4 regions of the Pseudarthrobacter sp. RHLT1-30-1 genome follow, and region 4 is predicted to be linked to each of the others. Evidence: riboswitches for the same ligand, from Rfam matches in the RefSeq annotation. Region 4 holds a riboswitch; each other region holds the start of a gene.
What was found. Region 4 has a riboswitch for S-adenosylmethionine ahead of AC50YM_RS09170 (bifunctional o-acetylhomoserine/o-acetylserine sulfhydrylase). Riboswitches for the same ligand answer to the same signal wherever they lie in the genome.
Positions count from the first base shown of each region.

Region 1: another riboswitch for S-adenosylmethionine. It lies ahead of AC50YM_RS02935 (aminotransferase class V-fold PLP-dependent enzyme); the one in region 4 lies ahead of AC50YM_RS09170 (bifunctional o-acetylhomoserine/o-acetylserine sulfhydrylase).
Region 2: another riboswitch for S-adenosylmethionine. It lies ahead of AC50YM_RS05000 (ABC transporter substrate-binding protein); the one in region 4 lies ahead of AC50YM_RS09170 (bifunctional o-acetylhomoserine/o-acetylserine sulfhydrylase).
Region 3: another riboswitch for S-adenosylmethionine. It lies ahead of AC50YM_RS00915 (cobalamin-independent methionine synthase II family protein); the one in region 4 lies ahead of AC50YM_RS09170 (bifunctional o-acetylhomoserine/o-acetylserine sulfhydrylase).

Region 1 is NZ_JBWZCG010000002.1:106,367-110,556, reverse strand. It holds gene AC50YM_RS02940 (class I SAM-dependent methyltransferase) at 90-848, opposite strand; gene AC50YM_RS02935 (aminotransferase class V-fold PLP-dependent enzyme) at 970-2,421, opposite strand; SAM riboswitch class IV at 2,456-2,569, opposite strand; gene hisN (histidinol-phosphatase) at 2,736-3,548, opposite strand; gene rsgA (ribosome small subunit-dependent GTPase A) at 3,650-4,190, opposite strand, start outside.
Region 2 is NZ_JBWZCG010000004.1:83,499-87,688, forward strand. It holds gene AC50YM_RS04995 (ABC transporter permease) at 1-134, opposite strand, end outside; gene AC50YM_RS05000 (ABC transporter substrate-binding protein) at 141-1,802, opposite strand; SAM riboswitch class I at 1,903-1,991, opposite strand; gene AC50YM_RS05005 (N-acetylglucosamine-6-phosphate deacetylase) at 2,141-3,400, opposite strand; gene AC50YM_RS05010 (DUF1206 domain-containing protein) at 3,409-4,190, opposite strand, start outside.
Region 3 is NZ_JBWZCG010000001.1:185,318-189,507, reverse strand. It holds gene AC50YM_RS00920 (uracil-DNA glycosylase family protein) at 1-590, opposite strand, end outside; gene AC50YM_RS00915 (cobalamin-independent methionine synthase II family protein) at 763-1,971, opposite strand; SAM riboswitch class I at 1,982-2,083, opposite strand; gene AC50YM_RS00910 (adenylosuccinate synthase) at 2,364-3,653, shown strand; gene AC50YM_RS00905 (hypothetical protein) at 4,000-4,190, shown strand, end outside.
Region 4 is NZ_JBWZCG010000010.1:18,675-22,864, forward strand. It holds gene AC50YM_RS09160 (CPBP family intramembrane glutamic endopeptidase) at 1-470, shown strand, start outside; gene AC50YM_RS09165 (VOC family protein) at 646-1,284, opposite strand; SAM riboswitch class IV at 1,509-1,624, shown strand; gene AC50YM_RS09170 (bifunctional o-acetylhomoserine/o-acetylserine sulfhydrylase) at 1,688-3,004, shown strand; SAM riboswitch class IV at 3,131-3,246, shown strand; gene metX (homoserine O-acetyltransferase MetX) at 3,257-4,190, shown strand, end outside.

The DNA.
Region 1 (4,190 bases), on a different contig from region 4:
TGCAAGTGCCTACCTATAATTATTAGGCATACCGAAACCCTAGGCCAGAGTGCCGTCCGGGGCAATGTCCGCTCAGGGGTGCGGCGGTCTTAGGCCCGGACGGCGCGCCAGCTCTGCGTCAGGTAGGGGAGCGGGATGACGTCTTCGGGGTGGTGGCCCAGATGCTCGTGCAGGTACCAGTCGAGATTGCCGAGCACCTTGGCGCGGGTCGCCTCGCCGGCCGCCAGGTAATAGCTGCGGGACTTCGCCAGTTCCAGGATGTCTCCGGTGCGCACCGGATCCTCCCAGCGGGTGAGGTGGCTTTCCAGGCCGGTGAACTCCGGACCCAGCGGCGGCCTGAAATGCGGTTTGTGCACGTCGCCGGCATGCATGATGCGCGTCAGCCGGTGCACCCACGGCACGGACGTGTCCAGCTGGTTCCAGATCAGCCCCAGGACACCGCCGGGGCGCAGGATCCTGGCGGACTCGGCGCTGGCCAGCAGGGGATCGCACCAGTGCCAGGCCTGGGCGACGGTGACGACGTCGAAGGCCGCGGCGGCCAGCCCGCTGATCTCGGCGGTGCCCTCGACGGCGGTGACGCCCGGGAGAGCCCGGCGCAGCTGCGCCAGCATGTCGGCGGACGGGTCCACTGCCGCGGTGTGCAGGCCGCGTTCGAGCAGCAGCGCGGTGAATTTCCCGGTTCCGGCGCCCAGATCCGCGGCGTCCTTCGCGCCCGCGGGGATCAGCCAGTCGGCTGAATCGGCGGGGTAGCCGGGGCGGACGCGTTCGTAGTGTTCGCCGCCGTCCTGGAAGCTCTGGCCAAGCTCCAGGCGGCGCTCCTGATACAGCTTGGGTCCGCCGCGTGCCACGTGCGATCTCCTTCGGCAGGTCTGGATGGGTACCTTTCGAATTTACCGCACGCGGCAGGGTCGGTGCTCGGCGGCTTCCGTCCACTGGGCGGCTGTGCCGTGCTGTTAGTCCGCCGTGCTGTTACTCCAGGGTGCAGGGGGCCGCGCCGGCGGTTCCCGGTGTGTTGGGTGCCCAGTGCGGGTAGCTGCGGGTGTCGTTGGACGGCACCCACCTGCCGGCGTCCACCACGTAGTCCGATCCGAGGCCGGTCTGGCGCAGTTCCCGGATCCCGGCGAGCAGCCGCTCGGCGTCCTCCAGCCGCGACCCCAGCCCGAAGCTGGCCCGCAGCGAGCCGGCCGGCAGCCCGAGCCGCCGGAGCAGGGGATGCGCGCAGAACCGTCCGTCCCGCAGCCCGATACCGTGCTCGGCCGACAGATATGCCGCCACCAGGCCCGCATCGTAGCCTTCGAGCGAGAAGTTGACGACGCCGATCGTGCCGGTGCCTGCCCCGGGGCCGGCGGGTGCCTCGAAGGAGGCGCTGTCCGAGAAGATCTGGTGGACTTTGACGCCGTCGATCCGGCTGAGGCCCTCGACAAGGAAGGACCGGATGGCGTTCTCGTGCGCGTGCCACTGTTCCACGTCCAGGTCGGCGATCACCTGGGTGGCCCGGGCCAGGGTGGCTGCGCCGAGGACATTCGGTGAGCCGCCTTCGTGCCGGGCCGGACCGGTGGTCCAGCTGACGGCGTCGACCCGGGCATCCTGGACCGCTCCGCCGCCGGCCAGGTGCGGTGTGCCGGCGTCGAGCCAGTCGGGACGGCCGATCAGCACACCGGCGCCGAACGGTGCGTAGAGCTTGTGCCCGGAGAAGGCGAGATAGTCGACGTCGTCCGCGGCGATGTCGATCCGCCGGTGCGGGGCCAGCTGCGCGGCGTCGACGACGATCCGGGCGCCGTACTCGTGCGCCAGGGCGGCCAGGGCGCGGACCGGGAGGATCTCTCCGGTGACGTTGGAGGCTCCGGTGACGGCGAGCAGGCTGACGCCGCCGTAGGCGAGTTCGCCGCGAAGCAGTTCCAGGGTGGCGGCGAGCGTGGGGGCGGCAATGACGCTGCGGTGCGGCACGCTCTGCCACGGCAGCAGGTTGGCGTGGTGTTCGATGTCGAGATAGAGCACCTCGCCGGTGTGGACGCCGTCCACGACGGGCAGGCAGCCGGCCAGCAGGTTCAGTGAATCAGTGGTGTTCCGGGTAAAAATCACCGAATCGTCCGGACGGCCGCCCACGAATTCCCGGACAATCGTGCGGGCGTTCTCGTAGACCGAGGTGCTGATCTGGGAGGCATAGCCGGCGCCGCGGTGGACGCTGGCGTAGTACGGCAGGATCTCGTTGAGATAGGCGGAGACCACGGACAGGGCCGGCGCCGAGGCGCCGTAGTCAAGGTTGGCGTAGCGTACGGTGCCGCCCTGAATGAGCGGTGCCTCGATCTCGGCGCCGGTCACCGCGGCCAGCGGCCGGCGGGCGAGGGCGAGGCGCGGATCGGGCTGGGCCTGGCCCGCGCCGGGCTGGAGTTCAGTGGAAGAAAACGTGGCAGTCGACATGGGACCTCGCTCGAAAAGGACCCCACATACCGGGGATCCGCGCTTGCCGGGTCCATTCCGGACCGGCCAGGTCGTCACCCGGGGCACCCCACCGCGAATGGAGGGTTGCCGGCCAGCAAACCGGGGTTTAGCGCTGGCACTCGTGACCTGCATCGAGCCTAGGACATCTGCGCGGAAGCGGAAAAGGGGGCGCTCTTATGTGAAGCGCTTTGTTACGGAACGCGCCGGGAGGCCCGGTGGAGGACGGCGGCGGAATGGCGCACAGCGGGCCAGACCGGGTTGGTCTGCAACGGGTCGTCCTGCAGCAGGTCGTCCTACAGGAGGTCGTCCAGCCCCGGGTTGAGGCGTTTGAGGACCTCCGAGTGCAGGATGGAGTTGGTGGCCAGGGCGTTGCCGCCGAAGGGTCCGTCTTCGCCTTCGAGCGAGGTGAAGCGTCCGCCGGCCTCCGTCACGATCGGGACCAGGGCGGCCATATCGTAAAGGTTCAGTTCGGGCTCGCAGGCGATATCGACGGCGCCTTCGGCCACCAGGCAGTAGGACCAGAAGTCGCCGTAGGCCCGGGTGCGCCAGACCTCCTCGGTGAGGCCGAGGAACTCATCGAGGTTGCCGCGCTGCTTCCACCCGCCCAGGCTGGAGTAGGACAGCGACGCGTCCGAGAGGTTCGAGACATTGGAGACCTTCAGCCGGGTGGCGGCCGCCAGCGACCGGCCCATATAGGCTCCGGCCCCCTTGGCGGCCCACCAGCGTTTGCCCAGTGCCGGGGCGCTTACGACGCCGACGACCGGCTCGCCCTCGTCGACGAGTGCGATCAGTGTGGCCCAGACGGGGACGCCGCGGACGAAGTTCTTGGTCCCGTCGATCGGGTCGATGATCCAGCGCCGGGAGCCGTGGCCGGAACTGCCGAACTCCTCGCCGAGGACGGCGTCGCGCGGCCGGGACCGGGACAGCTGGCCGCGGATGGCCTCCTCGACGGACTTGTCGGCATCCGTCACCGGTGTGAGGTCCGGCTTGGTCTCCACGCGAAGGTCGAGCGCCTTGAAGCGGCTCATGGTCTGGGAATCTACGGAATCTGCCAGTACATGGGCAAGGCGCAGGTCATCGTTGTAGCTCGAAGCGGGTTGACTCATGGTTCCAAACTACCGCCAAAGCGGACGGCGCGGCGGGAGGCCGCGTTGCTGCGCCGCCGGGGGCGGCCCGCGCCCGTCCACGCTGGGCCCGGAACGCACCGTCAGGAGACGGTGCCGAGTTCCTTGACGTCCTGGGCTTCCATCCGCGGGTCGGTCCCCAGCAGCCGGCGGAGCGAGCCGAGCCGGGCCGGGCCGGATTCGCCCGCATGGCCGGCCGCCACCCAGGCGTCCACGCCGCAGTTGACGGCGCTGGAATCGTGCTTGCAGCCCCGCTCGCAGTCGTCGGTTCCGGGCTCAAGGTCCGGAAACGAGCGCAGGATCCGGTCGGGGTCCACATGGGCCAGGCCAAACGAGCGGATGCCGGGCGTGTCGATGATCCAGCTGCCGACGGGCGCATCGTTGACCTTCAGGGCCAGCGCCGAGGAGGAGGTGTGGCGGCCGCGACCGGTGACGGCGTTGACGCCGCCGGTGGCGCGCTCGGCGCCGGTCAGCGCGTTCACCATGGTGGACTTGCCGACGCCGGAATGACCCAGCATGACGGTGACCTTCCCGTCGAGGTAGTCGCGCAGCTGCGACACGGCGTCCTTGTCCAGCCGGGCGGACAGCCCGTCATCGGAACGGGCATCGATGCCGGAGGCCTCG
Region 2 (4,190 bases), on a different contig from region 4:
GCCGCTGCGTCCGCCGAGAGGAAGATCGTGACCGGATCGCTGGGCAGCAGCTGGATTGCCAGGAAAACGAGCGTGTACGCCAGCCAGATGACAAGCAGTGCCTGTCCGAGGCGCCGCGCAAAGTAGAGGCCCATGACCATCTACTTGCCGGTCTTCCAGGCGCCCTGGAAGATCGGTGCGGTGCCGGAGGTGAATTCGACATGCGACTTCGCATTGGCGCCGTAGACCTGGACCTCGTCCCAGAGCACGAGGGCCAACGCCTGGTCGACCACCAGCGCGCGCTGCTCGTCGGCGACGGACTGCTTGTGCGCGGCGGCGGTGGTGGCGGCGCGTTCCGTGGCGAAGAGTCCATTGAGCTGCTGGTCCGCGTTCAACGTCTGCGTGTTGGTGACCGGGCCGAAGACTGGCCCCAGGCCGCCGTAGGCAAACTGCCGGGTCCCGAAGAATTCCACGTTGGGATCCTTCATGGCAGTCGCCAGGAAGGCGTTGTCCGCGGCCCGGTTGACCAGCTTCACGCCGATCTCGCGCCACTGCTGCTCGATCAGTTCGAAAGCGGGCTTGATGACCACGGAGTTGTTTGATGACGTGACGGTGACCTCAAGCTTCTGGCCGTCCTTGGCGCGGATGCCGTCGGAGCCGACTGCCCATCCGGCTTCCTCCAGCAGGCTCTTGGACTTCTCCGGGTTGTAGGCCAGATCGGCGGAGAGATCAACGAAGTCAGGCGCTTCACGGTTCAGGATGGAACCGGCGAGCTCGTAGCTGTCGGAGAGCACCGTGTCCTTGAGTGTCGGCCGGTCGATCCCAAACTGCAGCGCCTGGCGGACCTTCGCGTCCGCCAGCTTGCCGCTGCCGACCCGCACTGCCGCCATGTTTGCCGTCAAGTCAATGCCCTTGGCCGGCAGGACCTGGTTGCCGCTGCCGGCAAGGGCAGTCTCGTCGGCCGGCTGCAGTCCGCGGACCAGATCAACCTGGCCGGTCTGCACGGCACCCGCACGGTGTGCCACCTCCGGCAGGTACTTCACGACGACCTTGTCCAGGTAGGCGGCGCCCTGGTTGGCAGCACCCTCCGGAGCCCAGGCGTAGTCGGAACGCTTTGCCAGGACGATTTCCTCATCGGCCTTCTCTGATTCGAAGGTGAAGGGGCCCGATCCGGAGATTTTCGCGATGGCCGACTGGCCGGCGTTATCGAGGGTGAGGGTCTTTGCCGACACGAGTCCTGCGGTGACGGAGGACGTGGCGCGCAGGAAGTTGGCGTCGGGGGAGGACAGGGTTACTTCCACCTGGTCCTCGCCGATGACCTGCGAGGACTTGTAGGCGGAGAAATCAACGTTCGGCTGGATCTTCGCGCCCTCGATACCCTTCCCCAGCGCCTCGAAGTTTGCCTGGACCGCTTTGGCGTCCAGCGGTGTCCCGTCGCTAAAGCTCACGCCCGGGCGGATCGTGAAGGTGAACTTGGTCTGATCCTCACTTGCGGTGAACTTGCTGGCGATCCAGGGGACGAGCTCGCCCTTAATGGCATCGAAATAGGTCAGCCGGTCCAGCACGCTGTTCAGGACGTTCGCCTTCTCGTAAAAGCGCGCCGCCTGGGTCTGGAAGTTATTGATCGGGGTGACCTCGGCGAAGACGAACGTCCCGCCCTGCACCGGGGTTCCATCCTGGGTCTGCGATGCCGCGGCGCCGGCCGGGTTGGCGCCGCAGGCGCTCAGGGCCAGGGCCGCCGCCCCCATCAGGGTCAGCAAGCGCAGCGGGCGGCGTTTGGCCTTCGCGTTCGTCGTGGCCGTGCGTGATCTATTGGTATCCATCGGGGATCCTCTCGGTCATGACCGAGGAACTCCAGAATCACAGGCCCCACCCGCCAGCCACCGCAAAGGCGCAGGTCGGAGGTACTTGGGATCGTGGCAATATCCATCGGTCCTGGCATTAGCACCGTGCCCGAAGGGTGGTTGCTACGGCGTCATCGAGCCAGGTCTCTCAGCCGATCTGGATGGTTGGTAATTCGTTCAGAAGGACTTTTTTCGTTGCGGCAACCGTTTCGGCTGGCGGCAACACCTACTTTCCTGCAGAATCTTCGATTTTCCAATAATGACGACACGTTCTGAAACAAACGATCACAAACGCCCCAGTTTCGCGCCCGGGGGCGTCATGACTGTGGCCGCGTCAGGGCGTGTCCGCCGCGCAGGACCACGACGAGCCGGAAGTCGTGGTCCACCGCCACGACGTCGGCGCGCCTGCCCGGCCGCAGGCTCCCGATCTCGGTTCCAAGACCCAGGATCCCGGCCGGAACCAGGGTCGCGGCTTTGACGGCGTCTGCGGGTGCGACGCCGGCGGCGATGGTCCGGCGGACGACGTCGAGCAGCGTGGCAGTGCCGCCGGCGAGGGCACCGCTGCTCTTCAGGGCCGCCACGCCGTCGCGCACCACCACGGGGGAGCGGCCGAGTTCGTAGTCGCCGTCGGGCAGGCCGGTCGCCGCCATGGAATCGGTGACCAGGGCGACGTTGCCGGCGCCGACCAGCCCGAACACCATCCGGACGGTCTCGGCGTCCAGATGGACGCCGTCGCCGATGAGTTCCACCGCCACGGTGCCGGCGGCCGCGAGGCGCAGGCATGCTGCCACGGGACCGGGGCTCCGGTGGTGGAGCGGCGGCATCCCGTTGAACAGGTGCGTCACCGTCGGCCGCCGGCCCGTTCCCCGCAGGGCTTCCGCCGCGGCGGCCAGCGAGTTTGCGGCGGTCTGGGCATCGGCGTCGGTGTGGCCCAGGGAAGGTGTCACACCGTTCCCGGCGAGCAGGCTGACCAGCCCGGCGGCTCCGGGCAGTTCGGGGGCATACGTCATGGTCGTGAGCGTGCCGCCGGCCGCGTGCAGCAGCCGGCGCAGCAGCTCAGGGTCCGGGTCCCGAAGCCACGCCGGGTCCTGCGCCCCGCAGCGGGCGCGGGCGAGGAACGGGCCTTCGGCGTGGATGCCGGCGATGAGGCCCTCGTCGGCGAGCGGCCGCAGCACCCCCATTCCCCGGAGGAGCTCCTCCGCCGGCGCGGTCACGAGGCTGGCCAGCAGCGTTGTGGTTCCGTTGCGGTGCAGAAATTCGACGGCCGCGCGGCACGCCGTGTTGTCACCGGTGGGAAAATCGCCGCCGGCTGCACCATGGCAGTGCAGGTCAACGAGCCCGGGAAGGATCGAACTGCCCGCCGGAAGGTCGATCTCCGCCACGTGGCCGAAGCCCGCGGCGCGGACGCCGGCGTCGAAGCCCGCGGCGTCGAAGCCGCTCCGCGGCCCGGCATAGGAGATCCCGCCGCCGGCCACCGCCACGACGGAATCAGCGGTGGCGGCGCCGTCGGTGATCAGTGTTCCGGTCAGGACGAACGAGGAACCCGGGCCGGGGCCGCGGATGTCCGGGCTGGGCATGTCCGGCCTTACATCTTGGCGAGTTTGGCCCGCACCATCATAAAGATGCCGTAGAAGATCAGGCCGACGCCGACGGCTGCCAGGATGTACAGGCCGAACGGCTGGTCGCGAAGGGCCTTCAGGCCGCCGTCGAGCCCGGTGGACTCCTCAGGGTGGGCCGTCACCGTGGCGATGATGACCAGCAGCCCCACCAGCAGCAGGACGATGCCTTTCGCGGCGTATCCGACGACGCCGAGGATGGTCACCGCCGAGCGTGCCCGCGGCGAGGCGGGGAGCCGGAGGTATTTGGTGAAGGACTGCCGGAAGCCCCGGATGGCGTAGATGATGCCGGCGATGGCCACGCCCGCGCCGACGACGAGCAGCAGCGCGTAGCCGCCCGGGGCTTTCAGGATGGACGCCGTGAGGTCGCTGGTGGAGCTGGTGTGTTCCTTCCCGGCGCCGTTGGCGAAAGAGAACAGGGTGAGGGCGAGTCCGGCGTAGACCACCGCCTGGAGGGCGGCTTTGGCCTTTTTCCCCAGCTTTTTCTTCGCCGGCAGGTGTTCAAAATCGAAGATCGCATCGCTGGCCTGCCAGATCGCAAGGGCCACGCAGGCTACGAAGGAACTCCAGAGCAGCAACGGCCCTGCCGGCTGCGCGGCGAGTTGCTCCACGGCGCCACTGACGTCGGCCTCGCCTTCGCCACCCATGGCCAGCCGGATCGCGACGAGTCCGATCAGGAAGTGCAGGATGCCGCTGACCGCAAAACCGGCACGGGCCACCAGCTCCAGTGCGCGGGAATTCGTGACGCTTT
Region 3 (4,190 bases), on a different contig from region 4:
TAGACGGTGCCCATCTCGTCGAGGTACTGCTCCTGGCGGGCAGGGGTGCCGGCGAAGGCGCGGCCGCTGAGCGAGCGGACCTTGTAGGTCTTAAGGCCGCGGCGCCAGATCATCGGCACCTCGGTCTTGAGGAGCAGGTTCGCGAGGCGGTTGGCCTCGGTGCCGTGAGCCACGATCACTGAGGCGCGGGGCACCACGGCGAGGAACTTCAGCAGCGGCTTCAGGCCCGCGGAAATCTGGTCGGGCGTGAACTTGCCGTTCGGCTCGCCCGGGACGTACCAGGGGTGAACGTTCCACGGCATAACGTACTCGGGGCGCAGGCCCAGCTTCCAGTGGACGCCGAGCAGGCGGGTGGCGGCTTCCTCGTCCCCGGCAGTGATGAAGCCTGACTCATCCTCGGTCCCGATGTTGGAGAAGAGGCTGATGATGCGGCACTCATCGATGTCGTGCATCGGATCCACGTAGGGGACATTCATGCCAGCTTTGGTTGCCTGCAGCGTGTCGCACAGCTCGTTGACGGCTGCGACGCTAGGTTCATAGCGGCGGCTCAGAAGCTGTTCGCGGGAATTTTCAGTGGCCAAGGCTGTCATATATTGCTGAGTCTCCTGCGGGTTTGGTGAAGCTGCCAGACCGTACGTGGGCACGCCAAGCACCGGGTACGTAATGTACGGTGTGGTTTGAAAATGTGGTGTGGACCGATTCCTGGTCGATCCTTACTAGTCTATCAAGTCCCACGAAATGCCGTTCCCGCGCGAGGGACTGCTACCAGAGCCGCGCCGAGGCGCGGCGGGCGCCTTCCCCCAAGGATTCCAGCTTGGCAAAGGCAATTTGGGGGTGCACCCGGCCGCCGAGACCGCAGTCTGTGGAGGCAATCACATTTTCCCGGCCCACCAATTGGGCGAAGCGGACGAGCCGGTCAGCCACGAGGTCCGGGTGTTCAACGACGTTGGTGGCGTGGGAGACGACGCCGGGGATGATGACTTTTCCGTCCGGGAGCCTGGTCTCCTCCCAGACCCGCCATTCGTGCTCGTGGCGGACGTTGGCGGCCTCGAAGGAGTAGCCGCCAGCATTGACCTGCAGCACCGAGTCGATGATGTCCGCGAAGGGGATATCCGTGGTGTGCGGGCCGTGCCAGGAGCCCCAGCAGACGTGCAGCCGGATCTGGTCCTGCGGAAGGTCGCGCAGGGCCCAGTTGGTGGCCTCGACCCGTAGCTGGATGAACTTGAGGTAGTCGGCCAGGGCCGGTTCCGGGTTGATCTGGTCCCAGCTCTCGGCCAGCGAGGGATCGTCGAGCTGGACCGTGAGCCCGGCGTCGATGATGGCCTTGTACTCCTCGCGCATGGCGTCGGCGCAGGCGTAGAGGAGTTCCTCGTCCGTCTTGTAGTACTCGTTGGCCACGCGGGCGCAGGAGCCGGGGGACAGGGAAGCGACGAAGCCCTCGGACAGGCCCGCCGCGGCCAGGCCCGTCTTCAGGTCGGCGATGTCCGAGCCCACGAGGGCGTGGCCGGTGTAGGTCAGCGGGCCGGCGATCTTCGGTTGCGTGACACTCTTGCGGTGCGCCAGGATCCCGGAGGACGGATCGGTGTAGGCGTCGTCGAACTTCTGCCGGTCGCGCCGGTCCGGGAACGTGGTCAGGACGATGTTCCCGGGGGTGGAGCGGTGTACCGCGGCGTCTTTCCAGCGGTCCACCTCCGTGGGCTCAAGCCCGCCGAGCCGGCTGAAGGAGTAGTTCCACCACGCTCCATAGTCCACCGAGTTGGACATGGTGTGCCCGTATTCGCCGTCGTTGGCGATCTCGAGGCCGAGGTCTTTCTGGCGCTGCACGATGTCCACCACGGAGGTTTCCAGCAGGTCCAGGAATTCGGGGCTGATGCCGTCCACTTCCTTGGCCTCGTTCGCCGCGATCAGCTCGGCGGTGCGGGGCAAGGAGCCGGCGTGGGTGGCGCGGATATGGTCGGTGTTCTGCTGCATGAGTGGTTCCTTTGCATCGGTCCTGGCGGTAGCACCGTTGCCGTCACAGGGGAGTGTCCGCAGGTTGCTGCGGCGTCAATGGTCCAGGTCCCTCGGCCGCTCGGGATGGTCAACTCTTACTAAATTCCACCACGGAGACCCGCGCAAGTCCGCGCGCCGAAGTTTCGCTGGCCGGACACCGGGTCATTACCGCAACGGCCCGCAAAGTCCATTGGATGGCCAAATGGGTGGCCGCCACGGCTATCGGCTAAACTTGGGTGGTAAGAGCCCCGGACTCTGGCGTTGATGGTAAGAGCACAGCGGTAGATTCGGGGCATTCTCATGAACGGCGCCCAGCTCCGGATCACCCTGGTGAATCCGGAACCCGGCCCGAACGAATGGGGGAGGATCCCATGCCAGCAATCGTGATCGTCGGAGCCCAATGGGGCGACGAAGGCAAAGGTAAAGCCACTGACCTGCTTGGTGGCCGAGTCGACTACGTCGTCAAGCCCAATGGTGGCAACAATGCCGGGCACACCGTCGTCGTAGGCGGTGAGAAGTATGAGCTCAAGCTCCTTCCGGCCGGCATCCTGAGCCCCAACGCCATTCCGATCATCGGCAACGGCTGCGTGGTGAACCTCGAGGCGCTGTTCCAGGAGATCGACGGACTGGAAGCCCGCGGTGCGGACACCTCCAGGCTGCGTATCTCCGCCAACGCCCACCTCGTGGCGCCCTACCACCAGGTCCTGGACAAGGTCACCGAGCGGTTCCTCGGCAGCCGCGCCATCGGCACGACCGGCCGCGGTATCGGCCCGGCCTACATGGACAAGGTGGCCCGCCTCGGCATCCGCGTCCAGGACGTTTTCGACGCGTCGATCCTGCGCCAGAAGGTCGAAGGATCGCTGCGGCAGAAAAACGAACTGCTGGTCAAGGTCTACAACCGCCGCGACATCGAGGTGGACGAGATCGTGGACTACTTCCTGTCCTTCGCCGAACGCCTCCGCCCGCTGGTCATCGACAGCACCTATGTCCTGAACACCGCCCTGGACGAGGGCAAGGTGGTCCTCATGGAGGGCGGCCAGGCCACGTTCCTGGACGTCGACCACGGCACCTACCCGTTCGTGACCTCCTCCAACCCGACCGCCGGCGGCGCCTCGGTAGGCTCCGGCATCGGCCCCACCCGGATCTCGCGGTCCATCGGCATCATCAAGGCGTACACCACCCGTGTCGGCGCCGGCCCGTTCCCCACGGAACTCTTCGACGAGATGGGCATGTACCTGCAGAAGACCGGCGGCGAGTTCGGCGTCAACACCGGCCGGCCGCGCCGCTGCGGCTGGTACGACGCCGTGCTGGCGCGGCACGCCTCGCGGGTCAACGGCTTCACGGACTACTTCGTCACCAAGCTGGACGTGCTCACCGGCATCGAACAGATCCCGGTCTGCGTGGCCTACGACGTCGACGGCGTCCGGCACGACGAAATGCCGATGACGCAGACCGAGTTCCACCACGCCAAACCGATCTTCGAGCTTTTCGAGGGCTGGACCGAGGACATCACCGGTGCCCGCACCCTGGACGACCTCCCGGAGAACGCCAGGAACTACGTGCTGGCGCTCGAGAAGCTTTCCGGCACGCGCTTCTCCGCGATCGGCGTTGGCCCGGACCGCGACCAGACCATCGTGATCAACGACCTGATCAACGACTAGTACTGCCCGCGGCGGACGCTCATTCCGGCGCCCGACGGCGGCGGGTCACCTGAAAGGGTGGCCCGCCGCCGTCGCCGTTAAAGCCGGTGTTACCGCTCCGCCGGGCAGCCCCCGGAGAAAGTTCCGGATGGTGCGTAACCTTTCGGGGCCGCCGGGCGATTACTCCTTTGTAAGCGCCGCCGGATGATGGACCCCCCCACCAGGAATCCGGCCGGCCTTCCATGTAAGTGCAGGCCGGCCCGCCCCGTGCGGCGCCGGCCGGCCTTCGAAAGATAGCGCGGGCTGTTGACTGCCCCCACGCGGCTTCAGCCGGCTACACCCAAAAAACAAAGGATGTACGTTTCTTATGCAGAGTGTTAGCAAGACCACCAAGATTGCTGTCAGCGCCGCCATTATCGTTGTCGGAGGCTTCTCCGGTGTCGGCCTGGCCAACGCGGCCCAGGTTTCGAGCACCCAGCAGGCTGAAGTGACCCCCGCTACGCCCGCCGTCCCGGCAACCCCCTCGGTTCCGGCGACCCCCGAACTTCCCGCCGCGCC
Region 4 (4,190 bases):
TCAGTTTTGCCCGCCCCGGCAGGGACCTGCTGCAGGGCTTCGGCCTGGCGGCGCTGATCGGCATCCCCTCCCTCGGCCTCTACGCTGCCGGCCGGGCTCTCGGCATCACGACGGCGATCATCCCCAGCGCGCTGGACGCGTACTGGTGGACGGTGCCGGTGCTGATCCTCTCCGCAGTCCGGCACGGGATCGTGGAGGAGGTGATCGTGGTGGGCTACCTGCTGGACCGGCTCGGCAAGTTCGGCTGGGGTGTGCCGCTGGCGGTCTTCACCAGTTCCATGCTGCGCGGCAGCTACCACCTCTACCAGGGCTTCGGCCCGTTCATCGGCAACGCCATCATGGGCGTCATCTTCGCGCTCATCTACACGAGGACCCGGCGGCTGATGCCGCTGGTGATCGCCCACGCCGTGCTGGACATCGTGGCGTTCGTCGGCTTCAGCCTCTTCGGCAAGGCCATCGGCCTGGGCTGAGTCTGCACCCAATCAACGCGGAGTCACCTCCGGCCCATCCGGAGCCTTCGGACGGGCGCGAAGTGACTCCGCGTTGCCGGTATTAGGTTGCCGGTATTAAAAAGTATCGGCCGCCATCGGTGGGTGACGTCATTGGCACCCGCTGATGGCGGCCGAAGTGTTGGGCGGTGAAACGCTAGATGGTGACGGCCCCGGTGGCGGTCTCGAATGTGACGGACAGGATACCGGGGGTGCCGCGGGGAGCGAGCCAGTGGACGGCCACGTCTTCGAGGGGCTTTTCGACCGGCACACCGAGCCATTCGGTGACCCGCTCTGCCGAACCGGCGATCGTGAGGGCGGACATCTTGACGTTGCTCTCGTAGGCCTTAGACGGGTGGAGTTCCGGATCGCCTTCCCACTTGAGCATGTACGGAACCTGCGGATCGGCGATGAGCCCCAGGATGCCGATCTGCTTCCAGACCAGTTCGCGGCCGTCGGGGAACTTGCGGTTGCCGTTGACGGCGGCGCGGCCGAGCCGTTCCTCGAACGGGGCCAGGTCGTCAACTTCGACGCACCAGCCCATCCAGCCGCCGCCGGCTTCGGAGCGGGCACGGACGGCCTGCCCGAAGGGAGCCTTGTCCGAGGCCGGGTGGTTCAGCACCTCCACAACCTCGAGATATTTGTGTCCCGCGAGCGGGATAATCATGTTGCGGGTCCCGAATCTGGGGTGTACTCCGCCCTTCACGGCTTCAACGCCGAGGGCAGACGCAATTCGTTCGGTGGTGGCAGCGAGGCCATCTTGTTCACAGGCGTAAGAGACGTGATCCATGCGCATGCCATCATCTTGGCACTTTGTGATGCGGCTCTCAGCTTAGGGTGCCCTTACCGGGATGGGATCCTAAATTCCGGGGTGCGCTCACGGCTGTTCCTCCTTGTCAATAGGGCGTCAATGGGGTGTCAGTGGCGCTCCAACGCGACTGACAGCCCCCGCCGCGCATCCAGCTTCATCTTCGTCACAAAGCTATTCACGACCCGTCACCGCTTCCTAGACTGAGGGCAGGTCATGAGTGCCAGCACAGAGCCCCGGCTTGCTGGCCGGCAACCCTCGTATCGCGGTGGGGTGCCCCGGGTGAAGACCTGGCCGTCCGGCGCCCGCCGGAAGGCAAGCGCGGCGCCAGTGCTGACCCGGGCCAAGAGGCTCCGGAATGCCTGTGCCCAGTCCCTTGAGGAGTGTCCCGATGTCGAACGCCTGGTCCTTCGAAACCCGCCAGATCCATGCCGGCCAGGAGCCGGACAGCGCCACCGGCGCCCGCTCGCTGCCGATCTACCAGACGACGTCGTTCGTCTTCCCCAGCGCCGAGAGCGCCGCCAACCGCTTCGCCCTGGCCGAACTTGCCCCCATCTACACCCGGATCGGCAACCCCACCCAGGACGCGGTGGAACAGCGGGTGGCCAGCCTGGAAGGCGGGCTCGCGGCACTGCTGCTGAGCTCCGGCCAGGCCGCGGAAACCTTCGCGATCCTCAACGTCGCCGAGGTCGGGGATCATGTGGTGGCGAGCCCCAGCCTCTACGGCGGCACCTACAACCTGCTGGCGCATACGCTGAAAAAGTTCGGCATCTCTGTCACCTTCGTGGAGGACCCCGACAACCTAGCCCAGTGGCGCGACGCCGTGCAGCCGAACACCAAGCTGTTCTTTGGCGAAGTCGTCTCCAACCCGCGCCAGGACGTGCTGGACATCGAAGGCATCTCACAGGTGGCGCACGAGGCCGGTGTCCCGCTGATCGTGGACAACACGCTCTCCACCCCGTACCTGATCCGGCCGATCGAGTGGGGTGCGGACATCGTGGTGCACTCCGCCACGAAGTACCTCGGCGGCCACGGCGCCGCGATCGCGGGAGTGATCGTGGATTCCGGCAACTTCGATTTCGGCAAGGACCCGGAGCGTTTCCCCGGCTTCAACACCCCCGACCCCACCTACAACGGCCTCGTCTACGCCCGGGACCTCGGCGCGGACGGTGCCCTCGGCGCCAACCTGTCCTACATCCTCAAGGCCCGCGTCCAGCTGCTGCGCGACCTCGGCTCGGCGGTGTCCCCGTTCAACGCCTTCCTCATCGCCCAGGGCATCGAAACCCTGAGCCTGCGGGTGGAGCGGCACGTCGCGAACGCCATCAGGGTGGCTGAATGGCTCGAAGCCAGGGACGACGTCGAATCCGTCGCCTACGCGGGGCTGCCCTCCAGCCCCTGGTACGAGCGCGGCCGCAAATACGGGCCCAAGGGGACCGGCGCCGTCGTCGCCTTCAACATCGCCGGCGGAGCCGAAGCCGGAAAGCGGTTCGTCGACGCCCTCGAACTGCACTCGCACGTGGCCAACATCGGCGACGTGCGCTCGCTGGTCATCCACCCGGCGTCGACCACGCACAGCCAGCTCTCCCCGGAACAGCAGACCATCGCCGGCGTGAACCCCGGCCTGGTGCGGCTCTCCGTAGGCCTGGAACACATCGACGACATCCTCGCCGACCTCGACGCCGGATTCCGCGCGGCCAAGACCGCCTGAGCAGCACCGGCGCCCGGCGCCAGGTCTGGGACAGCCTGGGCTGCCCGGGCGCCGGTCCAACGCGGGGAGTCACACGGACGTCACAATCTTCGCCACCTGCCCGCCGCGTTTCGTAGACTCAAGGAAGGTCATGAGCGCCAGCGACAGCCCCGGCTTGCTGGCCGGCAACCCTCCATTTGCGGCGGGGTGCCCCGGGTGAAGACCTGGCCCGCCGGTCAGCTGACGGTGGGCAAGCGCGAAGTGAGGTCCCAAATGACGATTGCCGCCACCCGCCAGGGTGCATCTGTAACCACGACCACCCAACCCCACGCCCCCGCCCCGGCCGGCCAGGGCGCTGCCCCGGCGGTCCCGGACGGAACCGTCCGGCACCTCCGGATCGGCGACCTGGAACTCGAATCCGGCGCCCGGCTGCCGGACGTCACCCTCGGCTACGAGACCTGGGGGACCCTCAACGCGGACCGCTCCAACGCGGTTTTGATCGAGCACGCGCTCACGGGGGACACCCACGTCACGCGCGGCGACAGCGAGGAGCCCGGCTGGTGGGAGCAGCTCGCCGGCCCCGGTGCTCCCGTGGACACGGACAAGTACTTCGTCGTCTCGATCAACATCCTCGGTGGCTGCTACGGCTCCACCGGGCCCTCCACCACGGCTCCCGACGGAAAGCCCTGGGGCTCACGGTTCCCGCTCGTCACGCTCCGGGACACGACGGCGGCCGAAGCACGGCTGGCGGACGCCCTGGGCATCCGCAGCTGGTTCGCCGTGCTCGGTGGTTCCCTGGGCGGGGCCCGGGCCCTGGAGTGGGCGGTCAGCTGTCCGGAGCGGGTCCAGCGCTGCGCCGTGATTTCCGTCGGGGCGAGCAGCACCGCCGAACAGATTGCCTTCGCGCAGGCGCAGACGCTGGCGATCCGGCAGGATCCCAATTTCAACGGCGGAGATTACTACGGCGGCCCGGAGCCGGAAGCGGGCCTGGCCCTCGCCCGGCGGATAGCGCACATCACCTACCGTTCCGCCGCAGAGCTGGACGAGCGGTTCGGCCGGAACGCCCAGGACTCCGAGTCCCCGCTCGAAGCCGGGTCCCTGGCCGGCCGGGGACGCTACCAGGTCGAGAGCTACCTGGACCACCAGGGCAACAAACTGGTCCGGCGCTTCGATGCGAACAGCTACATCGCCATCACCGAGGCGCTCA